Regions from separate parts of the Halalkalibacter oceani genome, predicted to be linked through region 3. Evidence: predicted binding sites of a transcription regulator. Region 3 holds the regulator's gene; each other region holds the start of a gene.
What was found. The regulator LexA, encoded in region 3, represses DNA repair genes until DNA is damaged. The targets are predictions, from matches to a motif close to CGAACATATGTTCG.
Positions count from the first base shown of each region.

Region 1 (2,271 bases), on a different contig from region 3:
TTCCGAGCAAACGGACCGGCTCCTGCGTCCATGCTTTTTTAAACAAAGATGATGCCTGCTGAAGAATGTCAGCTTGCTCTCTTATCGGATTGAGCACTTTCTGGCTGCGGGTCACCATTTTCCAGTCGTGATAACGGATCGTCAGCTGAACGCCCCGCGCCATCACTCCTTTTTGCTTCAATCGTTTTTGAACCTTGGCCGCCAGCTCAGCAAGTGTTTGAAAAATGATTTGCTCGTTTCGTGTATCAGCGCGTAACGTAGTTGAATGTCCGACCGATTTAAATTCCTCATAGGCATTGGGATCGACCGGTCTGTCGTCGTGTCCGTTCGACCGGTCAAGCAAAACGAGACCGCGCTCGCCAAATTTCTGCTTTACCAGCAATGGATCAGCCTTGGCCAAATCACCGATTGTTAAAATTCCCAGGCGCCGCCATTTCTCAATTGTCCGTTTGCCAATACCGTGCATCTCACTAATAGAAAGCGGCCAGAGCTTCTTTGGAATGTCTCGTTTTCTCAGGACGGTAATGCCGTTCGGCTTTTTCATATCACTCGCCATTTTCGCCAGAAATTTGTTTGGAGCGATTCCGATGCTGCATGGCAAATCAAGCTCTTCTGCAATTCTTGCCTGAATTTGCCCGGCGAGCTTCACGGGGTGAATCTGCCCTAAATAATGGGTAAGATCCAAATACCCTTCATCGACCGAAACCTGTTGAACAAGTGGCGTATAGCTCGCTAAAATCGCGAACATTCTTTGTGAAGCAAGCCGGATCCGCTCACGGTTGGCCGGGAGAATGATTAAGGATGGACAGAGCTTTTTCGCCTGCCAGATCGGCATCGTTGTTTTGACCCCTTTCGCCCGAGCTTCGTAGCTGCTTGTCACGATGATTCCTTTCCGTTCCTTCGGGTTCCCAGCTATCGCGACAGGTTTTCCTTTCAGCGTCTTATCATGGGCGATCTCCACTGATGCAAAAAAGCTGTTCATATCCAAGTGAAAGATTAATCGAACCGGCTTCATCTGTTTTTCCTCCTTTCCCATTATTTTATGACTTTTTTGATACCATAACTCGATTCGTAGCACGGCGTTGCATTGTTCAAAGCTTTCATGGAGATCGTCTCCCTCGCCCCTCTAAGAAAGCAGCAACACCTCATCTTGCTTCCATTTGGCAAAATTCTTCTTATATGTCCCCCTCTATTATACGAAAGAATGTTCGATTTAGGAATAAGGTTGGTTGAAAGATGGACATGTTTTCGTTATGGTAACTATACAGGGGAGGTATTTCCTGCCTGTAGATTGGAGGCTGCTATTTATGCACATGAGCAAACAAAAACAGGAGTCTCTCTACTCCTCATCGTTCAAGCAGATTCAGTTTATCCAACGTTTAGCCCGTAAAAAACACAAAAAATCACCAACAATAGCAGAAATTGCCGCGATTACCGGTGACTCAGAAGAGTATATTCTTGAAAGCATGGAATATGGTCAGCCTAACCTTGCGAATATCCAGCCGTATTATCACTAGGAAAAATGCCACAGGCGGATTTTCTTAGAAGCAGCCTGTGAAGCCGAGGCCTGCTTACACCAGCCCCGCTCCTTTTCTCCTTTCACCTTTTAAAAAAAACGAGGCCGGGATGAAAGGTTGTTTTCACCTTTAACCCAGTCTCGTTGTCTACCCGCTTTACTTCTTCCCCTTCGCTACTTCCTGAATGATCGCCACAACCGCTTCGGAAAGCTTTGTCAGTTCGGCAATCGGCATTTTTTCGTTTTTCGTGTGAATCTCTTCATAGCCGACGGCAAGGTTGACGGTCGGAATGCCGTGGCCGGCGATAATATTGGCGTCGCTTCCGCCGCCACTCTGCAGCAACTCCGGCTGACGGTCGATCGTTGCCATCGCTCTTTTCGCGACTTCCACGACCTCGTCGCCATCGCCAAGCTTGAAGCCCGGATACATAATGTCGATTTCCACCTCGGCCCGCGCGCCCATCTCGGCGGCAGTTGATTCGAAGGCTTCTTTCATCTTTGCCACTTGCGCTTCCATCTTTTCCTGAATGAGGGAGCGCGCTTCGGCCAAAATTTCGACATGATCGCAGACGATATTCGTTTGCGTGCCGCCTTCAAAGCGGCCGATATTTGCCGTTGTTTCCTCGTCAATTCGTCCGAGCGGCATCTTCGAGATCGCCTTTGCGGCGACGGTTATCGCAGAGACGCCTTTTTCCGGCGCGACTCCGGCGTGAGCCGTTTTGCCGTGGATAATCGCCTTGACTTTGGCCTGCGTT
Region 1 covers NZ_JBEPKD010000002.1:56,985-59,255, forward strand. Annotated here, with positions in the region: gene ABMB67_RS03715 (DNA polymerase IV) at 1-1,015, opposite strand, end outside; gene ABMB67_RS03720 (hypothetical protein) at 1,308-1,517, shown strand; gene ABMB67_RS03725 (M20/M25/M40 family metallo-hydrolase) at 1,674-2,271, opposite strand, start outside.
Region 1: ABMB67_RS03715 (DNA polymerase IV) is a predicted target of LexA. The motif match lies at 1,198-1,211, and genes of this name have one in related genera.

Region 2 (2,271 bases), on a different contig from region 3:
ATCAAGCCGGTTTTTCGGCGTCGTGCCGCGAATATGAGTATCGGTTACATATAAAAATTTCATTTTACGCCTCCATTGTCGGATACGCCCTTCGTAATCTAAACGGCAAAGCGAGCAGAAAGGAAATCCGTTCCCTGCTCGCTTTGCAGATTTTACCCGCCGCTTTTAGACGTGCGTCAAAAGGGAAGAAAGGAGTTGTACACACACCTTCCTCCCCGTTACTGACCGGCTCTTGTTCCGTCGGTTACCGGAACGTCCTGTTAGTAGATTGACAGATTTCCAGCGCCCATCAAGCCTATTTCAAATCAAATGGGATTTCCTCCGGAGCTTCTGCGCTGGCAGGCTCCACTGTAATCTCTTCATTCAGGCCGTAGTGATCTCGAATTAATGTTTCGATTTCTTCCATAATCGCTTCATTTTCCTTCAGGAACTGCTTTGCATTTTCCCGCCCTTGTCCAAGTCGTTCTTCGTTAAAAGAGTACCATGCTCCGCTCTTTTGCACAATATCAAGCTCAGAGGCGATATCTAAAATCGAACCTTCGCGCGAAATGCCTTCTCCATACATAATGTCAACTTCCGCCTGTTTGAAAGGAGGAGCTACTTTGTTTTTGACGACCTTAATTCTCGTTTTGTTTCCGACCATATCGTTGCCTTGCTTTAGCGTTTCAGCACGGCGCACTTCAAGCCGGACAGAGGAATAGAACTTCAGCGCACGTCCGCCCGGAGTCGTTTCCGGATTTCCGAACATGACGCCGACCTTCTCACGAATCTGGTTAATAAAGATCGCAATCGTCTTTGATTTGTTGATCGCTCCGGACAGCTTCCGCAGCGCCTGGGACATCAGACGGGCCTGCAAACCGACGTGGCTGTCCCCCATGTCGCCTTCAATTTCCGCTTTCGGTACAAGGGCGGCCACACTGTCGATTACGATCATATCGACGGCGCCACTGCGCACGAGTGCCTCGGCGATTTCAAGCGCCTGTTCCCCCGTATCCGGCTGGGACAGCAGCAACTCGTCAATGTTTACGCCCAGCTTCTGCGCGTAAACCGGGTCGAGAGCATGCTCGGCATCAATAAAAGCCGCCTGGCCTCCCTGACGCTGGATTTCGGCAATCGCGTGAAGGGCGACCGTCGTTTTACCGGATGATTCAGGACCATATACCTCAATAACCCGGCCTTTCGGATAACCGCCCACTCCGAGGGCAATGTCAAGCGCGAGCGCGCCGCTGGAGACCGTCGAAACGCGCTGGTCCGTCTGTTCGCCGAGCTTCATAATCGAACCTTTCCCAAATTGTTTTTCGATCTGGCGCAATGCCATATCAAGAGCTGCTTTACGATCACTCATTTCCATCTCTCCTAATCATTAAAATATATAGGTAAGCCATAAAAAGCGAATCTATGTTTTGTTCTTTTCTATCATACATCTTTTCATCCCATTTGCCAATAGTTTTTACGAACATTCATTCGGGTTTGTTTACTGGAAACGCAAGGGAGGGGGAAAGAGGGAAAGGGGCCTGTCCGAAAGGGGATCGTTCCCTTTTCGGACAAGCCCGAAGCCATAATGCTTGAAAGATTTAACGCCGGGGTGCGGGAGATGGTTTGCGTTCGCGCTTCGGGCGCGGCTTGGCAGGCTCGAGGTTAACGCGCGCGCCATTAATGCGGGAGTAGCGTAACGCTTCATACACAAACGGAGCGACGTCTTCCGGCACTTCCACAAAAGTAAAGTTTTCAAAAATATCGATTCTGCCGACCTCTTTCGCCGGAATGCCGACAAGCTCGGAAATTTCATCGGCGAGAATTTTCGGCGTCATATTGACATTGCGTCCGACATTGATAAAGAAGCGGATCATGCCTTTAGCGCCTCCGGTATCGCCGAAGTTGTAGCCCGCTTCATCGGCTGACGTGTCGGTTGAGAAGTTCATCCGCAACAGCGCTGAGACGACCTCTTCCGGCGTATGCTCGGCTAAAATTTCATGAACGAGCGGGGCAAACAGCTCGGCTTCTTTTCCGCCTGAGGCAATCGTGTCAGAGATCAGCTTCTTCCACGAGTTTTGCTGTTTTTCCACAACATCCTCGATCGTCGGCACGTCCTGCGATGGAATGCTCATCTTAATTTCCTGTTCAATCGAACGAAGATGCTTCATTTCCCGCGGTGTCACAAGTGTCAGTGCCAACCCCTTGCGTCCTGCGCGGCCTGTCCGTCCAATCCGGTGAACATAGCTTTCCGGATCCTGCGGAATGTCGTAGTTAATGACATGCGTCACGTTCTCG
Region 2 covers NZ_JBEPKD010000003.1:12,550-14,820, forward strand. Annotated here, with positions in the region: gene ABMB67_RS05190 (metallophosphoesterase family protein) at 1-63, opposite strand, end outside; gene recA (recombinase RecA) at 296-1,345, opposite strand; gene ABMB67_RS05200 (DEAD/DEAH box helicase) at 1,575-2,271, opposite strand, start outside.
Region 2: recA (recombinase RecA) is a predicted target of LexA. The motif match lies at 1,454-1,467, and genes of this name have one in related genera.

Region 3 (2,271 bases):
CATGAATGTTACCGGAAAGAGCACTGCAGTGATCGTGATTCCGGACGGCAGGACATACGTTAAGCGGTGAGGATGATCAATCAGGTTATACATCGAAAGCATTTGATCAATATTTGACCAGAGAACATGGGCGGTATAGCCATAAAATGATATTTCAAAAAACCTTGTCCGATCAAGCTTTTTATACAAATAAAAGAGAGGTAATAGGATCGTCAGTAAATTAACCCAGAAGTACCAGGTAGAAAAGTCAGAGTATAAGTCCCAGTAATTTGAATTTAACTCGAGAAGTTTTTCTTTTGTCCGGTAAATTTCTGCATAAAGCTGTTGCTGTTCATTCATACTTTGCCCTCCTAAAAGTCAACAAGATGCCGCTGCCTTTATTATTGTTTGACTCAGGCTGTCATCCTATACAAAGCACTGCTTTCATGAGTGGAATTAGGAAAAAATTACGTTTTAAGAATGAAGATAGTGGGTATTTATCAGTAATAAATAAGGGAAGGATGAACGACATGTACATAACGTGCTACAACAAAAGTCTTGAAAAGCTGACTGATGATAAGTTGCAGGAAGCATTAGCCGAAGCGATCAAGTGTGGGTTAGAGCATGATTTCATTGAAACGTTAAAAAATGAACTGAAAGTAAGAGAGCTGAAAAGTGTTTAGTAGCACCAGCCTTATAATAGATAGGATCGCTTCACCTTTTTACATACTGGATACAGGATATGTCAAAGGGAAACCTTGGTCATATCCTCATTTGTTTTAAAGAAAAATCGTTTCAGCGAGCTGAAAAAGTTTAGATGAGAAAAGGAGGAAGGAAGTTGAAGCTGGCCAAAAAAGTAGAAGAAATGGAAAAGATGCTGGAGCAGCAGCTGGGCCGAAAGCTTACCCAAAAGGAAGTCGAATTTTTAAAATGGCTCGTTCATTCGGCAAAGTACAGAGAGGAAGGGTTTCCTTCTTTTTTTCAAAGCGAGAATAAAAAACGCTCGTTCTAATGAGAACAAAGCGCTTCAGCAATATATGGGTTTGCTTAGTGAATCGTCCGAAAAACGCCGATCACTTTTCCCAGAACCGTACAATCCTTTAATAAAATCGGGGCCATTGTTGAGTTTTCCGGCTGAAGGCGAATGTAATCCTTCTCGCGGAAGAAACGCTTCACGGTGGCTTCGTTTTCTTCTGTCATCGCAACGATAATATCCCCGTTGTCAGCCGATTGCTGCTGGCGGACAATGACCATATCTCCATCGAAAATTCCGGCTTCAATCATACTGTCCCCTTGAATCACAAGAACATATGTATTCTCATGTGAACCGAGATGATCAGGCAGAGGCAGGTAATCTTCAATATTTTCAACCGCGGTAATTGGATTCCCCGCAGTGACCTTTCCGATGATCGGAACATACGTCGTCTTTTGCTCCTTAACAGCTTGAACCTCATGATCCAAATGAAGAATCTCAATCGCTCTCGGCTTGGTCGGGTCCCGGCGGATGTAGCCTTTCTTTTCAAGGCGGGACAAGTGACCGTGTACCGTGGAACTGGAAGCGAGACCGACGGCTTCTCCAATTTCTCTTACAGAGGGCGGATATCCCTTTTTCCTTACCTCGTCTTTAATGTATTCCAGTATTTCAAGCTGTCTCTTTGATAGCTTTGACATCATGTCACCCCAATTCGCTTTCCTGTTTAGCTAAATTGTACCATGCGAACATATGTAATGCAAACGTTAGTTCTAAAAAAACTATTGACACAAACGCTTGTTCTTATTATTATAAAAGCGAACAGATATTCTTATTTGAGGTGAAGCGAAATGATTAAACGACTTACTGGACAGGAATTATTTATTGTCATACTGGCGATTGTCGCATTAGTATTTATGTATACAGCTCTTTTAACAAGCGATCGGGGAGACCAACAGGTCGGCTATGACGCCGAACAGCTGGAGGAAGACCTGTTTGCCGGCCCGGCGCATCCACTGCAACTCAATCAAGCGATGGAGAAGGACAATTGGCTGTTTGTTTATTCAAATGAAGAGATGGAGCCGGAGAGTGACGAAAACGAATGGGAGCAGCGATAATTTATTGCCGCGTCAGTACGGAAAAAGCGCAACAGGAATCTTCATTACGGCGTCAGCTGACGGAGCTTTTGCAGTTGGCAGAAAAGAAGCAGCTGAAAGTCGTGGAGCAGATCAGAGAGACGGCAAGCGGCTATGAAGTCGACCGGGAAGGAATGCTCGCTGTCCTTGATCTTTTTCAGGAAGGTAAAGCGGACACGCTGCTGA
Region 3 covers NZ_JBEPKD010000001.1:20,126-22,396, forward strand. Annotated here, with positions in the region: gene ABMB67_RS00095 (hypothetical protein) at 1-339, opposite strand, end outside; gene sda (sporulation histidine kinase inhibitor Sda) at 510-662, shown strand; gene ABMB67_RS00105 (hypothetical protein) at 818-991, shown strand; gene lexA (transcriptional repressor LexA) at 1,027-1,650, opposite strand; gene ABMB67_RS00115 (hypothetical protein) at 1,801-2,067, shown strand; gene ABMB67_RS00120 (YneB family resolvase-like protein) at 2,052-2,271, shown strand, end outside.